Regions from separate parts of the Arthrobacter sp. OAP107 genome, predicted to be linked through region 3. Evidence: predicted binding sites of a transcription regulator. Region 3 holds the regulator's gene; each other region holds the start of a gene.
The links. The regulator LexA, encoded in region 3, represses DNA repair genes until DNA is damaged. The targets are predictions, from matches to a motif close to TCGAACANNTGTTCGA.

Region 1: a site for LexA is predicted at 3,875-3,890, ahead of ABIE00_RS00350 (HNH endonuclease signature motif containing protein). Genes of this name have one in related genera too.
Region 2: a site for LexA is predicted at 3,200-3,215, ahead of ABIE00_RS12755 (4-hydroxyphenylacetate 3-hydroxylase N-terminal domain-containing protein). Genes of this name have one in related genera too.

Annotation. Positions count from the first base shown of each region.
Region 1 is NZ_JBEPOK010000001.1:82,400-88,032, reverse strand. It holds gene ABIE00_RS00365 (tripartite tricarboxylate transporter permease) at 1-596, shown strand, start outside; gene ABIE00_RS00360 (universal stress protein) at 593-985, shown strand; gene ABIE00_RS00355 (D-2-hydroxyacid dehydrogenase family protein) at 1,084-2,040, shown strand; gene ABIE00_RS00350 (HNH endonuclease signature motif containing protein) at 2,123-3,811, opposite strand; gene ABIE00_RS00345 (PEP/pyruvate-binding domain-containing protein) at 3,960-5,633, opposite strand, start outside.
Region 2 is NZ_JBEPOK010000001.1:2,731,694-2,737,326, reverse strand. It holds gene ABIE00_RS12765 (flavin-containing monooxygenase) at 1-1,632, shown strand, start outside; gene ABIE00_RS12760 (carboxylesterase family protein) at 1,629-3,116, shown strand; gene ABIE00_RS12755 (4-hydroxyphenylacetate 3-hydroxylase N-terminal domain-containing protein) at 3,270-4,769, shown strand; gene ABIE00_RS12750 (MmgE/PrpD family protein) at 4,779-5,633, shown strand, end outside.
Region 3 is NZ_JBEPOK010000001.1:3,511,035-3,516,667, reverse strand. It holds gene hflX (GTPase HflX) at 1-234, shown strand, start outside; gene ABIE00_RS16150 (ATP-dependent DNA helicase) at 227-2,299, shown strand; gene lexA (transcriptional repressor LexA) at 2,374-3,117, opposite strand; gene ABIE00_RS16140 (LysM peptidoglycan-binding domain-containing protein) at 3,428-3,796, shown strand; gene ABIE00_RS16135 (histidinol-phosphate transaminase) at 3,885-5,003, shown strand; gene hisB (imidazoleglycerol-phosphate dehydratase HisB) at 5,063-5,633, shown strand, end outside.

The DNA of each region.
Region 1 (5,633 bases), 3.4 Mb from region 3:
TGCCCCTGGCGCCGGTGTGGGCCAAGCTGCTCCGCCTGCCGCGCCCGTACCTGTACGCCGGCATCCTGTTCTTCGCCACGCTGGGCGCCTACGCAGTGAACCTGCAGGCCTTCGACCTGGCGATCCTGCTGGTCCTTGGCTCGCTCGGCTTCATGATGCGCCGCTACGGCCTGCCCGTCCTGCCGCTGATCCTCGGCCTCATCCTCGGGCCGCGCGCCGAAGGCCAGCTGCGGAAGACCCTGCAGCTGAGCGCGGGCGACGTGTCCGGCCTCTGGAGCGAGCCGATCGCCGTCGTCGTCTACATCATCGTTGCCGTTGTCCTGGCTTGGCCGCTCCTGGCCAGGCTCTGGCGCCGCCTGCGGCCGCGGCCCGCCGCGCTGGCCATGGCCGGTGGGCCCGCCGATGGACCCTCTGTTGATGAACACTCTGCCGCGGGACGCCCGGTTGAGGAATCTGAAGCCGGATCCTATCTTTCGCCCGCTGTTGAGGCACCCGCTGCCGTGCGATCTGCGGCCAAACGACCTGCTGATGCCGGCCGCCGCCGGGCGGACGCCAACCATGCCAGCCACGCCAACCACGGACAGGAGAACGAATGAGCATCATTGTCGGCTACGTCCCCACCGCCGAGGGCACGGCTGCCCTGGACCGGGCCATCACGGAGGCCCACAAGAGCCAAACGCGGCTGGTCATCATCAACTCCTCCCGGGGAGACGCCATGGTGGATAAGCGGTACGCCCAGGCTGCCGACATCAACCAGGTGACCGACCGGCTGGAGCAGGAAGGGATTGAGCACCTGGTCCTGCAACCGGTCCGCGGCAACGACGCGGCCAACGAGGTGCTGGACGCCGCGGAAAAGTACCGGGCCGAACTCATCGTGATCGGCCTCCGGAAGCGGACCCCGGTAGGGAAGCTGATCATGGGCAGCACGGCCCAGCAGATTTTGCTGGAGGCATCGTGCCCTGTGCTGGCCGTCAAAGCCAGCTAGCCTCAGGAGGTAGGGGCCTGCTTCGGCAGGTTCCTGCCTCCTTGGTTTAAGCGCCGGTTTCATTCAGCGCAGGTCTCATTTCACGGCAGAAGGACAGCATGCAGCAGCTCGCGATTCTCGACGATTACCAAGGCGTGGCCCACAGCTTCGCCGACTGGAGCTCCCTCGAACAGCGTGGCGTCGCCGTCACCGCGTTCAACCGGCACCTCGCCACGGAAGCGGAGGTTGTGGAAGCACTGCAGGACTCCAGCATCATCATTGCCATGCGGGAGCGGACGCCGTTTCCCGAAAGCGTCCTTGAAAAGCTGCCCCGGCTGAAGCTGCTTGTCACCACCGGCGCCGCCAATGCCTCGATCGATGTGGAGGCAGCATCACGGCTGGGGATCACCGTCTGCGGAACGGGCGGCTCGCCCACGGCCGCGCCCGAGCTGACGTGGGCACTGCTGCTGGCGTTTGCCCGGAACCTTACGCAGGAGGAGGCCGGACTTCGCGACGGACGGTGGCAGACCGGCGTCGGCTTCGAACTGTCCGGCAAGACCCTCGGAATCGTGGGGCTCGGGAAGATCGGGACGCGGATGGCCGGCTACGGCCGGGCCTTCGGTATGGAGGTGCTGGCCTGGAGCCAGAATCTGACCGAGGAGGCCGCCGCGGCGGCCGGTGCCCGGAAGGTGGGCAAGGAAGAGCTGTTCCGGGAGTCCGACGTCGTGTCCCTGCATCTGCGGTTATCGCCGCGCTCGGAGGGAATAGTCAGTGAACGCGAACTGCGGCTGCTCGGCCCGGACGGCGTGCTGGTGAATACCGCCCGCGGTCCCCTGGTGGACCAGCAGTCGCTGGTCACGGCGCTGCATGAGGGCTGGATCCGCGGGGCGGCGCTCGACGTGTTCGACCAGGAACCGCTGCCGGCCGGCCATCCCCTTCTTGACGCGCCACGGACCCTGCTGGCCCCGCACCTGGGATACGTGACCGACGCCAGTTACCGCGCGTTCTTCGGCGGCGCGCTCGAGGACGTCACGGCGTGGCTGGACGGCGCACCGATCCGGGTGCTCGCGCCGTAGCGTTTCCGGAAGGTAGGAAACTGCTGCAACGGAAGACAACCGACAACGGGAATGATGGGCTTCATCGAGAGCAGAGCCGTCCTCAGGCGGCCGTGAGTGGCACCCCGTCGGGCCAGTCGGGCCAAGGATCCAGAGGCAGCGGAATGGGGTCCGCAGCAGGCGCCGGGTCAAAGTCCTCTGGCCAGGTGGGTGGTTCCCAGTCCTGGTGCTCGGCCGGGTAGGACCGTCCCTTGGGTGAGGTCCAGCCCGGTGGGGTGTCGCGGGTGGCGCCGACCGGTCTCCATTGCGTGGTGTGTTTGAGCCTGTGGTGTTTGGGGCAGGGCTGGCCGAGGTTGGTAACGCCGGTGCCGCCGCCGTCGGCCCAGGCGAGGATGTGGTCGGCGTCGTTGTCCAGGGAGTGGTTGTTGCAGTTGGGGAACGTGCACTTGGCGTCGCGGAGCCGCAGCCATTGGCGCCTCGGTTTGGTCAGCCGGTAGCTGGTGCGGCCGATCTCCAGTGGTGCTCCGTCGCGGGGGTCGGTGAGGACCCGGAGGAATGAGGTTGCGCCGTCGGCGACGAGCCGGCGGGCCATGGACGGCGGGATCGGACCGTGCCCGTCGAGTGTGGCCGGTTCCCCGGACAGGCCGAGCAGCGAAAACACCGGCACGGTGACCAGGACCTGCGCCGTCGGGGACGGCACACCACCGGGATGCAGTCCCGGGGACGGCACACCGCCGGGCTGTATTCCCGGGGACGGTATCCCGCCGGGTTGGATGGGGCCGCGGGCTGGCACGTCAATGGCCCCCGGAGAGTCGGCGGGCAGGGAATCTGTCGGCGCGAGAGCTGCGGGAATGAATGCTGTGGCCGGGTCGTCAGCGGAACCGTCCACCGGCAGTGCCGGGCCGAGCAGCCATGCGGCGGCTGCGTCGACGCGGAGCTGGGTCAGGGTGCGGGTTTCGGCCGGGCCCTGCATGGCGCGGGCGGCGGTGGTGGTGCGGTTCCAGATCCCGGCGGCCTGGTCCGCGGGCAGATACGCCGAGAGCCAGGCCATGCCGTCCCGGTCCGGGGCATACTCCAGCCGCCGGTCCTGCACACACCTGTGGTGGCGTTTTTCGATGCTGACCGGGTGATGCCGTTCCCGCCAGTACCGCGCCTTGGCCCGGAACCTCGCCGGCGTCAGCTCCCCCGCCGGGCAACCCCGCGCATACCCGGGTGCGTCCGGGTCCAAAAAATGCGCCTCGAACGCCGCCGCCGCTTCCGGGCCCAGCCCCTCGGTCTCGTCGCACATGATCCGCCCGTGCTGCCACGACAGCGTTCCCGCCCCGAGCGCGGCCAGCGTCAACGGCAGATCCCTGGTGAGTTTGGCGGATTCGACCAGCAACCGTCCCGCCGACCCTTCGCTGACGGTCAGCGCACACGCCACCTCAGCAGTCAGCGACATCTGCCGGACGGTGCGGTCCTGCCCGGACGCGCCCGGCGGAGTCATGGCCTCCTCCGCCGCGGCGAACCCCGCGGCGAGGTGCACCTTCACCGCCGCCAGCCGGGCCTCCATCGCAGCCACACCGGCCAGACCCTCCAGGCACGCATCCGCCAGATCCCCCAAAGGATCCACCGCACCAGGCAGCGGACCCGGACCAGCCGCCCGCTCCAACCCAGCCGCCCGCTCCAACCCAGCCGCCCGGTCCAACCCAGCCGCCCGCTCCAACCCAGCCACCCGCTCCAGCCCAGCAGCCAGCGAAAGAGCAGAGGCACCGATGGCCTCCAACGTCTCCGCAACTACTGCGCTATCCATACCCACAGCATGACAGGGGGCTACGACAATATAAGGGCGGAAAGCACACCCCATGCGGACCGGCCGAAAAACTTCTTGAATGAAAACCGGGTCGCAGACCAGGGCATTCCCAGCGCTCAGAACGCCCTGATCTGCAACCTGCTTGGGGTCAGGTTCCGGAACTGTCCAGCGTGACTGTGCCGGCGTCGCCGTCGACCATAACTTGCTGCCCGCTGGACACCCGCTGGGTGGCCACCCCCGTTCCCAGGACGGCAGGGATGCCGTACTCCCGGGCGACGATTGAGCTGTGGCTCAGTGGCCCGCCAACGTCCGTGACAACGGCGGACGCCATCGCAAACAGCGGCGTCCAGGCGGGGGTGGTCATGCGTGCCACCAGCACCTCGCCGGGCCGCATGCTGGCGAAGTCGTCGGGGCCGTGCAGCAGCCGGGCCGGCGCGCTCACCCGCCCCGAGCTCGCGCCCACGCCGGTGATGACGTCCCCGGCCTCCTGCACCGACCGTGCGGGCATCATGCTGCCGAATACCCTTTCCATCCACCGGCTTTCCGGCAGCAGCTGCGGGGCCGCGGCTTTTCGCTGGCCACGCCACAGCATCTTGCGCTGTTCAACGGCTTCCGCCCGCACCGGCCGGTCCGTGCCGGTGATGGCCGCGCCGGGCGTGGCCAGCCCGAACTCGATGGCGTTGCGGAGCTCGTCGAGGCGGAGCCAGAAGATGTCGGACGGAGCCGCGACGACGCCCCCAGCCGTCAGCCGCTCCCCCAGTTCCAGCAGCATCCGCCGCATCAGCGGCCAGGCCAGTCCGACGTCGGCCAGCGCGTCCTCACGGACGGGCGCCGCTTTTTGTGCCCAGCGCAGCAGCCTGCGGAAGACGGCCCTACGGCGCGGCCCCAGCCTGGCGCTGATCAGCCGGGCCTGCTCCTCCCGCCGGTCGGCAGACCGCTGCTGGCGCTCGTGCGGATCCTTGCCCTGCCCACGCACGAAGTATCTCAGGGTCTCGAGCAGCGCGGACGGGTCATCGGCCGGCACAGGATTGACGAAATCCAGGTTATAGACGGCATGCCCGTACCGGTCCAGGTGCCGTTGGAGGCGGGAACACCACTCGTCCCACTGTGCCGGGTCCACATCTCCGTCCACGCCAGCGGGAGGCGTGCCGCTGCGGAGAGCTTCGGCGATGGCGTCCGCTAAGCCTTCCGTGACCGCCGCAGCCAGCGGCGGGCTTTCGCGGGTCCACACGGCAAGGTCGTACAGGGACTTCTCCGCGCGGATGGGTTCGCTGTCGTAGCCGAGGAGGAAGACCTCCGCCGAGGGGTCACCGGGCCGACGGACGAGTTTGTCGTAGTAGCTCCGGAGCATGATCTCGCTGGTGGCGGCGATGGGGATGATGGACTGGACCGCGGTGTAGTACGCGGCGCCGGCGTCGAGCAACGCCGAAATGCCGTCCAGCAGTTCGGCGGCCGGACGATCCGCCGGCGGTTTGGCCGCCCAGAACTTCACCAGTCCGCGGTACTTCGGGTGCGAGTGGTCGCGCCAGCCCTTGATTCCCATGTGCGCCTTGCCCTGGGCCAGTGCACGCATGGCCGTCAGCGACCTGCCCATGACCCGCCGCATTCCGGCGTTGTTGTAGTAGTAGTACGCGTAGCCGTTGACGGTGGGCAGCGAGACGTCCCCGGGCCGCACCACGCTCTTGCCGAATGCCTCGTTGAGCAGCGCGTTCAGCGACTTCGCCACGGAGCCGTCGATGAGGTCGGCGAACAGGGGTGACAACGGGTCCGGCAACTGCTCGACGATGCTGGCCCGGAAGTACATCCCGTCCGGATACGGCAG
Region 2 (5,633 bases), 780 kb from region 3:
ATCCTCACCTGGATCACAAATGCAGCCAACCCGGAGTACCACCCGATGCTCATGCATGACATGGCCCTGGTCGAGGGCCACGGCGGCAAGCCGAAGTGGAACTTCCGCGACATCGCTGTTGGCCGGGACTTCAGCGTCGCCGTCATCGGCTCAGGCGTCTCCGGTATGGCGGCCGCCTACCGCCTGAAGCAGGCGGGCGTGCCCTACACAGTGTTCGAGAAGGGCCACAGTGTGGGCGGCACCTGGTGGAAGAACACGTACCCCGGTGTGCGGTTGGATACGCCCAACTACGCCTACAGCTTCTCCTTCGCCCAGCGTGATGACTGGCCACAGCAGTTTTCCCAGGGCCCCGAAATCTTCGAGTACACGCGCCAGGTGGCCGAACGGGGCGGCATCCTGGACAACATCGAATTCAACACCGAGGTCACGTCCGCGGACTACGACGAAACCACCGGCCTCTGGAACGTTGACACCATCGACGCCGGTGGCCGCCCCGCGACGCGCCTGTTCAATGCCGTGATTACCGCCGTCGGGCAGCTTGACCGTCCCAAGTATCCGGACGTCCCGGGCCGTGAATCCTTTGCCGGTATTCAGATGCATTCGGCCGAGTGGGACAACAGCGTGGACGTGACCGGCAAACGGGTAGCCGTGATCGGAACCGGCGCCAGCGCCTACCAGATTGTTCCGGCCATCGTGGACCAGGTCTCCGCGCTGACGGTCTTCCAGCGCAGCTCGCCGTGGATGCTTCCGACGAAGGGCTACTACGACGACATGCCGGATTCGGTCCAGTGGCTGGTCCGGAAGCTCCCGCACTACGGGCAGTGGCTGCGGTTCTGGCAGCACTGGCTGGGCGTGGAGGGCCGCCAGCACACCGCTGTCGCCGAGCCGGGCTGGAACAGGCCGGGCAGCGTCTCTGCCGTGAACGAGAAAGTGCGCCGCGAACTGACCGAGCTGCTGGCCAGCCAGTACCAGGACCGCCCCGACCTGCTGGCCAAGGTCACGCCCAACTACATCGTGGGCGGCAAGCGGATGCTCCGGGACAACGGCGTGTGGGCCGAATCGCTCAAGAAGCCGCAGACCACGCTGGTCACCGAGGGGCTCGACCGTATGGTCCCCGAGGGTATCGTCACCAAGGACGGCGTGCTCCACGAAGTGGACATCATCGTCTACGCCACCGGGTTCCAGGCCTCTGACTTCCTCGAGCCGTTACAGATTACCGGCCGCAAGGGCGCGGACCTGCACGAATACTGGGGCGGCGATGCCAAGGCCTTCGCCGGGATCACGGTTCCCAACTTCCCCAACCTGTTCATGGTCGCCGGTCCCAACACGGGCCATGTGGTGAACGGCAGCCTGTACTCCATGATCGAATACGGTGTCGAATACATCCTCGAGGCCATCCGGATCATCGTCGAAAACGATCTGAAGGGCCTGGACCTCAAGCAGGAAGTGCTGGACGGCTTCATCGAAAAGCTGGATGCCGCCAGTGCCACCAAGGCCTGGGGCCATCCCTCCGTGCAGACCTGGTACAAGAACAGGTTCGGCCGCGTCTCGCAGATCTGGCCCTATAAGGTTGTGGACTTCTGGAACATCACCCGAACCGTGAACCTCGACGACTACAACCAGCTCGCATGAGCCCCCACCTCATCGCCGGGCCGCACGCCTTCTCCGCCGGTGACTCGGTGTACTGGGGAAAGACAGCCGACGGCGTCGTCCACGTTCCCGGGGTCCGCTACGGTGAGCGGCTGGACGCTGCCGACCGGTTCTCGCCGCTCGGCGATCCCTCGCCCGGGAGTGCCCAGGTCGGCCCCACCGTGTTTCCGCAGTCGCCAGGGTCCCTGGACTGGCTCATGGGCCCGGCACTTTCCCGCCTGCCGCAGGACGAGGACTCCTTCTTGCTGGACATCTGGGCACCCGAGGGCGCCCAGGACCTGCCCGTCCTCGTTTTCCTCCCCGGCGGAGCGTTCATCAGCGGCGCGGGAAACGTGGGCTGGTACGACGGCGCACGGCTCGCCACCGAGGGCAACGCCGTAGTGGTCACCCTCAGTTACCGGCTGGGCGCGCTGGCGCTACTGGGCGGATCCGGCGGGCCCCTCAACCTCGGTGCGCAGGACATCCTGCAGGCGCTCAGGTGGGTTTCGGTGAACATCCCCGCGTTCGGGGGAGACCCTGCGGCCGTCACCCTCGCCGGCCATTCGGCCGGGGCCTGGTACGCCTACATCCTTAGCCTCGCCCCCGCCGCGAAGGGACTTTTTAGCCGGACAGCGCTGTTCAGCCTGCCCTGGCAGCCGCCGCTCAGCCCCGCTGCCTATGAAGAACGCCGGGAACTGTTCAACGGTTTTCTCAATGACGCGCTTGCCAACGGCGGGTGCGGGGGCGGGGGACTGGCTGATGCTCCCATTCCCGCCATTCTTGAAGCCCAGGCTGCAGTCGGCAGGGCATATGCGGGGCGCGGACTTGGGCTGGTGCCGGCGGCGGACGGCGGGCTGGTTCCGGAGTGGGCGATGGACTTTCGCCGTGCTGCCTCCGCTCTGCATGTGGAGTCTTTGCTGCTCACCAGTACGGACAACGAGGCTGTAGCTTTCCTGCATGCTGTGCCGGTGCCTGCTGTGGGACCGGAGCAGGTGGCAGACTTCGTGGCCGCACACTTCGAGGAAGCCCGCGAAGTCCTGGACTTCCTCGACTCGCGGCTGCCGGAGGCAACCCCGCACGCCAAGCTCGTGGAGGCCATGAGCCTGCACCAGTTCGGCCTTGCCGCCACGGAACTGGCTGGCCGGGCTAACGCCGCAGGAGTGGAGTCGACGCTGCTGCGGTTCTCGGTTCCCAGCAAGCTTGAAGGGGCCGGAAGCCCGCATTGCTTTGACCTGCCGTTCCTCTTCGGCAACCGGGCGCACTGGCAGGACGCCCCGATGCTCCGCGGCTTTCCCGAGGACAGCTTCGATGAAGTTTCCGACCAGCTGCGGCCGCTGCTGCTCGGCTTTGTGGCTGACGGTCGGCCGCGTTCCTTATCCGGCGAGCCGCTGGGGCGGTTCACGGCGGAGCGCCCGCAGGTGCACACCGTGACCGCCGGCGGGATAGTACCGGGCAGCGTAGAGCCGGAACTCCGTCCGCGCCGTTAGCGCGGCCCTCCTGCGGCTGTAAGGCAGCTCACGGGTGCTTGGCGGACCATTGCCAAAGTTGTGCTGTTTATATAAAATCGAACAGGAATATATTTTCTATCCAAAAATGGTAGTCGGACCGCCAGTGTTGGATCCGGCTAGAAGGAGATCACAGTGACTGCACGCACCGGAGCAGAGTACAAGCGGGGCTTGGACGACGGCCGTGAGGTGTGGCTGGGGTCGGAGCGTATCTCTGTCCTTGACCACCCGGCCTTTAAGGGCTCCGTAGAAGGTATGGCCGGCTACTTCGACTACCAGCACAAGTACGCCGCGGACTGCCTGACCACTCATCCCGAGACCGGCGAAGCCATGAACGTAAGCCTCTCGCTCCCCAGGAACGCGGAGGACATCGCCCGGCGCCACCGCGCCTTCGACCGCCTGGCCCGCTACTCCAACGGCATGCTGGGCCGCACGCCGGACTACGTCAATGTGGTCCTGGCCGGGCACGTGTCCCGCCAGGACATCTTCGACCGCTCCGGGGACCCGGTGTACCACCAGCGCCTGGCGGCGTACCACCGCGAAGTGATCGAAAAGGACCTCGCGCTAACCCATACCATCGTGCACGCCGCGATCGACAAGAGCGTGGGGGAGCTGCAGGGCATGAACGAGGAACTCACCCTGCGCGTCGTGGAGCGGACCCAGGAGGGCCTGATCGTCAGGGGCGCGAAGATGCTCGCCACCCTCGGGCCGATCGCCGATGAGCTGTACGTCTACCCGGCGGTGCCTATCCAAAAGGGCTACGAGGAATACGCCCTTTCCTTCGCCATACCGGTGGCCACCCCGGGCGTCGTCGCCATCTGCCGCGACCACTACGGCGTGGACGCCGATGTTGCTGACAAGCCGTTCTCCGCCCGCTTCGACGAGCAGGACGCCGTCATCATCTTCGACGACGTGCTGGTGCCCTGGAACCGCGTGTTCATCGACGGCAACCTGGACGTCTATAACTCCATCAACGCCGGCACGGCCTCCGGCAACACCCAGCAGCAGACGGCCATCCGCGCCGCCGTGAAGCTGGAGTTCGCCTATGACCTCTGCACGCAGATCGCCAAGGTGACCGGAACCGAGAACAAGCCCGAGGTGGGCGCGATGCTCGGTGAGATCTACACCTACCTCCGCCTCACCCGCGCGGCCATCCACTCCGCGGAACTGCGGGCCTCGGACTGGGGCGGCGGAGCATTCTTCTGCCACGACGACATCAGCTCCCTGCGGGCCATCATGCCCGGCTGGATGATCCGGATCAACGAGATCATCAAGTCCATGGGCTCGCACAACCTGCTGGCAACTCCCACGGGCGGTGCCTTCAGCGATCCCCGGCTGGGCCCGCTGCTGCAGAAGTACCTGCCCGGCGCCAACGGCATCAGCGCCCAGGAACGCGCCCGCATCATGCGCACCGCCTGGGACTTCGCCGGCTCGGCACTGGGCAGCCGGATCGAGCTCTACGAGCGTTTCTACCTGGGCAGCATCGGCCGTGCCCGCGCCCTCGACCACCGCAAGGCCCAGGCAGCCGGGGAAACCGGTGCTTACCAGGCCATGTTCGAGGAAATTGACGGTACCCCTGCAGCGTCGGACAGCGTCACTGCAGGTGACCGGATCGCCGTCGGGGCCGGAAGCTAGGAAATCCCAATGACCGCGGAGACCGCCGAGGCGGCCGGCCTTGAAAACAGCCTGGACAACATGACGGGCACTGTGGCCGGGCATGTTGCGGGCACCGGCTTCGAAAACCTGGACGCCGACAGCGTCGCGCGGGCCAAGGTCCGGATCATCGACGCGCTGGGCAACATCGCCGCGGGCCACCGCGCCCAGGGCAACAACGCCCTCCTGCGCCTGGCACGCCGCTGGGGCGGGGCTCCGGAATCCCGGGTCCTGGTCCACGGCACGAGGCTGCCGGCGCACAACGCGGCGATGGTCAACGCGGTTATGATGCGGTCCTACGACTTCGAGCCGATCGGCGCGGAATACGAGGACCATACGCAGACCGCAGCCCACATCAGCGGGACCACCGTTCCGGTGGCTCTGGCTGTGGCCGAGCAGCAGCGCTCCTCAGGGAGGGAGCTGCTCACCGCATTGATCCTCGGGGACGACCTCACCGCGCGACTGGCTGCGGCGTCGGGCTTTGACGTCTACAGCGGTCAGGACAACACCGGCACTGTCAATGGCCTTGGCGGCACCGCAGTCGCAGCCAAACTGATGGGGCTCGGCTCGCACCAGGTCCGGAACGCGCTGGGCATCGCGGTGAACCAGCTGTCCGGAACCGTGGCCAACATCTTCGACCAGACCCTCGCGTTCAAACTGCCCATGGCCTTCGCCGCCCGCAACGCGATCGTGTCCGCGGAGCTTGCCCAGTCGGGCTTCACCGGGCCGGCGGATGCCATCGGTGGTCCGCACGGGTTCCTGGACATGTACTGTTCATCGCCGGCGCCGGAGAAGGTGACCCGCCGCCTTGGCGAGGCATTCTATGCGGACTGCGTGATCAAGCCG
Region 3 (5,633 bases):
CGCACAGGGGAGGGCATCGCCGAGCTGCTCGCAGCCATCAGTGAGTCCATCCCGCGGCCTAACGTCAAGATGCAGCTCCTCGTCCCGTATCACCGCGGCGATCTCATCAGCAAGCTGCACGACTCCGACGCGGAGATCCTGAGCCTGGACCACGAAGAGGGCGGTACACGCGCCGTGGTCATGGTCCGGGAAGGCCTCGCGGCTGAACTGGAATCCTTCAGCACCGATGACTGACGGGGCGGCAGCCGCCGGCGCCGCGGACAATGCCTCCACCACGGCCGGCGAGCAGCATGTGCTTGACCTGCTCGACCGTGCCGTGGCGGGCATGGGCGGCCAAAGCCGCAGCGGCCAGCACGAGATGGCCCGGCAGGTGGCACGCGCAATAGAAACGGGCGACCACCTGCTGGTGCAGGCCGGCACGGGAACCGGCAAGTCGCTGGCTTACCTGGTCCCGCTCATCGCGCACTCGCTGGAGAGCAACAAGCCTGCGCTCGTGTCCACCGCCACCCTCGCGCTGCAGACCCAGATCGTGGGCCGGGACCTTCCCCGGCTGCTGGAAAGCCTCAAACCGGCACTCGACCGGCCGGTGAAGATTGCGCTGGTCAAGGGCCGCGCCAACTACGTCTGCCGGCACAAGCTTGAGGGCGGCTTTCCGTCCGAGGAGCCCTCGGAGGGACAGCTCTTCTCGCTGGGCGAGGACACCAGCGTCCCGCACTTCGCCGCGTCGGTGGGCGGCCCCTCGTCGCAGCTCGGCAAGGAGGTGGTCCGGCTCCGCGAATGGGCGGAACAGACCACCACGGGCGACCGCGACGAGCTGCTTCCCGGCGTCACGGACCGGGCCTGGCGGCAGGTGTCCGTCACGTCAATGGAATGCCTTGGCTCGCAAAAGTGTCCCCTCGCCGAAGAATGCTTCAGTGAGCTTGCCCGCCATAACGCCACAGAGGCCGACGTCGTGGTGACCAACCACGCCATGCTCGCCGTAAGCGCGTTCGAAGGCCTGGCGGTGCTGCCGGAGTACGACGTCGTCGTGGTGGACGAGGCGCACGAACTCCAGGACCGGGTGACCGGCGCGGTGTCGGGCCAGCTGTCGGTGGCCATGGTCCACGCCGCAGCATCCGGCGCCCGCAAGCACACCGGCATCACCGTCGACGCCCTCAACACCGCGGCCGCCAACCTTGAGGTGGCTCTCGCCGGCGTACCCAGCGGCCTGCTTCCCAACGGCCTGAACGACGAGCAGCTGGACTGTGTGGACCAGCTCCGTGAGGCCTGCTGGGCCGCACTGTCGGATTCCAAGGGGGACAGCAATACAACGGCCGACGGCGGGCGGCAGCTCGCGCGCTCCCGCCTGCTGGTGATTTTGGAGCTTTGCGAACGGCTCGTCGCCGCCCGGGAAAACCGTGAGGTGGTCTGGTTCTCCCGGAACAGCACGTTTGATCCCCAGCAGGGATACTCAGCGCCTGACGAGACCGCCCCGGCCCTGATCAACATCGCCCCGCTGAGCGTCGCGGGCCGGCTCCGGGAAGGCCTGTTCGCCGGGCACACCGTGGTGCTGACGTCGGCAACCCTCGCCATCGGCTCTGCTTTCGAACCCGCTGCGGGCGGGCTGGGCCTGGTCGGGGAAGGCGCCCCGAGCTGGACCGGCGTCGACGTGGGTTCGCCCTTTGACTATCCCCGGCAGGGAATCCTCTACGTGGCGGGCCACCTGCCGAAGCCTGGCCGCGGCACGTCGCCCGAGGCGCTGGACGAACTCGAGTCACTGATCCGCGCGTCCGGCGGGGGAGCGCTGTGTCTGTTCTCCTCCCGTCGGGCCGCAGAGGAAGCAGCAGATGCCCTGCGCACCCGGCTGGATGTCAGCATTCTTTGCCAGGGTGAGTCCACCATGACGGCGCTGGTGAAGCAGTTCGCCGATGAACCCGACACCTGCCTGTTCGGCACGATGTCATTGTGGCAGGGCGTCGATGTGCCGGGCGGGTCATGCCGCCTGGTGGTGATTGACAGGATTCCCTTCCCGCGCCCTGATGATCCGCTGATGACGGCGCGGTCGCGGGCTGTTGCCCAGGCCGGCGGCAACGGCTTCATGTCGGTATCCGCCACGCACGCGGCCATCAGGCTTGCCCAGGGGGCGGGGCGTCTCATTCGGTCCACGAATGACAAGGGCGTGGTGGCCGTGCTGGATTCCCGGCTGTCCACGGAGCGCTATGGCGGGTTCCTGCGGGCCGCGTTGCCGCCGTTCTGGCCAACGACCGACCGGAAGACCGCCATCGCGGCACTGGAGAGGCTCGCCGGCGCCCAGGCATAGGGACGCCCCGGGCTGCAGCAGCCCGGGGCCGAAAGTTCTCTGCCGAAGATTCCGTGGGGACAAGCCCCAGGGGGCTACAGCGAGCGAAGTACGGAAACCACCTTGCCCATGACCACTGCGTGGTCGCCGAGGATGGGTTCGTACTGCGTGTTCTGCGGCAGGAGCCAGGTGTGGCCGTCCCGTTGCCGGAAGGTCTTGACGGTGGCCTCATCGTCAAGCAGTGCCGCGACGATGTCGCCGTTGACGGCGTCGCTCTGCCGCCGGACCACAACCCAGTCCCCGTCACAGATGGCGGCGTCCACCATGGAGTCGCCCGCGACCTTGAGCATGAACAGTTCGCCATGGCCCACCAGCTGGCGGGGCAGCGGCATCAGCTCCTCCACCATCTGGTCCGCGAGGATGGGACCGCCCGCCGCGATCCGGCCAACCAGCGGCACCATGGCGGTGTCCATCGCGCTGGGCAGTTCGGACACGGAGCCGCCTGCCGTGCTGGGGGCCGGGGCTTTGTCACCGCCGGATTTCGCCGTTCCCGCATCCAGAGTGAGCGGCATCAGGACCTCCATGGCGCGCGGCCGCTTGGGGTCGCGCCGCAGGTAGCCGAGCTTTTCCAGCTGCGAAAGCTGATGGGTCACGCTGGAGAGGCTGGCCAGGCCTACGGTGTCACCGATTTCCCGCATCGACGGCGGGTAGCCGTTCTCGTTGACCGAACGCTGGATGGTTTCCAGGATCTTCTTCTGGCGGACTGTAAGTCCCTTGGGGGTCCGCTGAGACCGCGGGCTGCGCTGGGGAGCCTTGCCGTCAGAGGCCTGTGCTGCCATGTTCGCCAACGCCTTTCCGTTCCTCCCGGTTGCGGTAGCTGCAGAGGCCGGGAACTTCCGGCCTGAAAAATGTCAGACCCTGCTGATCAACTGCAGTTGTGGTTGTTCTTTGATTTCCAACGTAGGCCAGCCATTGGGCTTTTTCAAACATTTGTTCTAGCGAGTCTCGACTTAATTCGTTGATAGATGCTAAAACTAGGAAAAGCAAAGTTCGAACATGTGTTCTAGTGAGGGCCGCTTGTCAGTCCGGTGTTCGAACTGTTTGTTCGAACGCGAGGCAGTACAACTTTGGTCCAGGAGGGCTCACGCCATGTCAGCTTCAACAGCAGCAGTAACTTCTACGGCAGTTTCCCGGCCCGGCAAGCCGCCGCGGCTGCGCCTCACCCGCCGTGGCCGGATTGTCCTGATCGGCCTCCCGCTTGTCCTGCTCGCCGCCGTGATCCTGTCACTGACCGGGCTGCTGAACTCGCCGGCAAAGGCTGCTGACAGCGCCACCGGTCTCGCCGTCACGCCGACGGTGTCGGTCACGGTGCAGCCCGGCGAATCATTGTGGGCCATCGCGGGCAAGGTCGACCCGGACCGCGATCCACGGGATGTGATCGCGGACATCGTCCAGCTCAACGACCTTCAGGCCGGGAAGGTCATGCCCGGGCAGCAGCTTTTTGTACCGAACAAATAGAGCTTCACGCCCCCCGAACCGTGCGGTTCCCGGGCGCCGGAACCGTCACAGTTTCCGGCCAGCCCTGCAGGTTACTTAAACTGTGTAGGTGACTGACCAGCTTGAGCGACTGAACCGACTGCCCCTGCGGACCAACCTGAGGGGGCTGTCCCCTTACGGCGCCCCGCAGCTTGACGTCCCGATCCTGCTCAACGTCAACGAGAACACGCATGGCGTGCCCGCCGACGTCCGGGCGGCCATCACCGCGGCGGTAAGCGAGGCCGCCACCGGGCTTAACCGGTACCCCGACCGTGAATTCACCGAACTTCGGGAAGCGCTGGCGGAATACCTTGGCCACGGGCTCAGCGCGGACAATCTCTGGGCAGCCAACGGTTCCAACGAGGTCCTCCAGCAGATCCTCCAGGCCTTCGGCGGCCCCGGCCGGTCGCTTCTGAGCTTTCCGCCGACGTACTCCATGTACCCGCTCCTCGCCAGCGGCACGGACACTGCCTACATCGCCGGCAAGCGCGCCGACGACTACGGCCTCAGTGCCGAGTCGGCCGCCAGCCAGGTGCGTGAACTCCAGCCGAACATAGTCTTCCTGTGCTCGCCCAACAACCCCACCGGCACGGGCCTGGGCCTGGATGTGGTGGAAGCGGTCTACGAGGCAGGCGAGGCCAGCCAGGCGATCGTCGTCGTGGACGAGGCCTATCACGAATTTGCACACGACGGCACGCCCAGCGCGCTCACCCTGCTGCCCGGCCGGGAGCGGCTCATCGTCTCCCGCACCATGAGCAAGGCGTTCGCCCTGGCCGGCGCCCGCCTCGGTTACATGGCCGCGGCTCCCGAGGTGACCGACGCCCTCCGGCTGGTGCGCCTGCCCTACCACCTCTCGGCCGTCACGCAGGCAACCGCCCTCGCCGCGCTGCAGCACCGCGAGGCGCTCATGGCCGACGTCCAGGACATCAAGCGACAGCGCGACCGGATTGTCGCGGAGTTGACGCGGATGGGGCTGCGGCCCGCGGCGTCCGACTCCAACTACGTCTTCTTCGGCGGCCTGGAGAATCCCCACGGGGTCTGGCAGGACCTGCTGGACGCAGGGGTGCTCGTGCGGGATGTCGGCATCGCCGGCCACCTGCGGGTCACCGCCGGCACTGAGACCGAAACCACAGCCTTCCTGGAAGCGCTGGAAAGCATCCTGGCCCGGCAAGCTGCACTTCCGGCCTAAACTTGAACATGGACCGGGTCAGGTCCGCCCCCATCCTTCGTCAAAGGACATCTATCACCATGAGCGACACCGGAATCAAGGCTGCCGAGGCACGGACTGCACGCATGGAGCGTGCCACCAGCGAATCTTCCGTGCTGGTGGAGATCAACCTCGACGGCACCGGAGTGTCGGACATCAGCACATCGGTCCCGTTCTATGACCACATGCTGACGGCGCTGTGCAAGCACTCACTCATCGACATGACCGTCAAGGCCACGGGCGACACCCACATTGACGTCCACCACACCGTTGAGGACGTTGCCATTACGTTCGGCGAGGTGCTGCGCACCGCGCTGGGCAACAAGGCCGGCATCCGCCGCTTCGGCGAGGCCACCGTGCCCCTGGACGAAGCCCTCGCACACGCCGTTGTCGACGTCTCCGGCCGGCCTTACCTGGTGCACGGCGGCGAGCCTGCCGGGCAGGAGTACCACCTGATCGGCGGGCACTTCACGGGATCCCTGACCCGGCACGTCTTCGAGGCAATCACGCTGCACGCCGGCATCTGCCTGCACATGAACGTCATCGCCGGCCGGGACCCGCACCACATCGTGGAAGCCCAGTTCAAGGCCTTTGCCCGGGCACTCCGCGCAG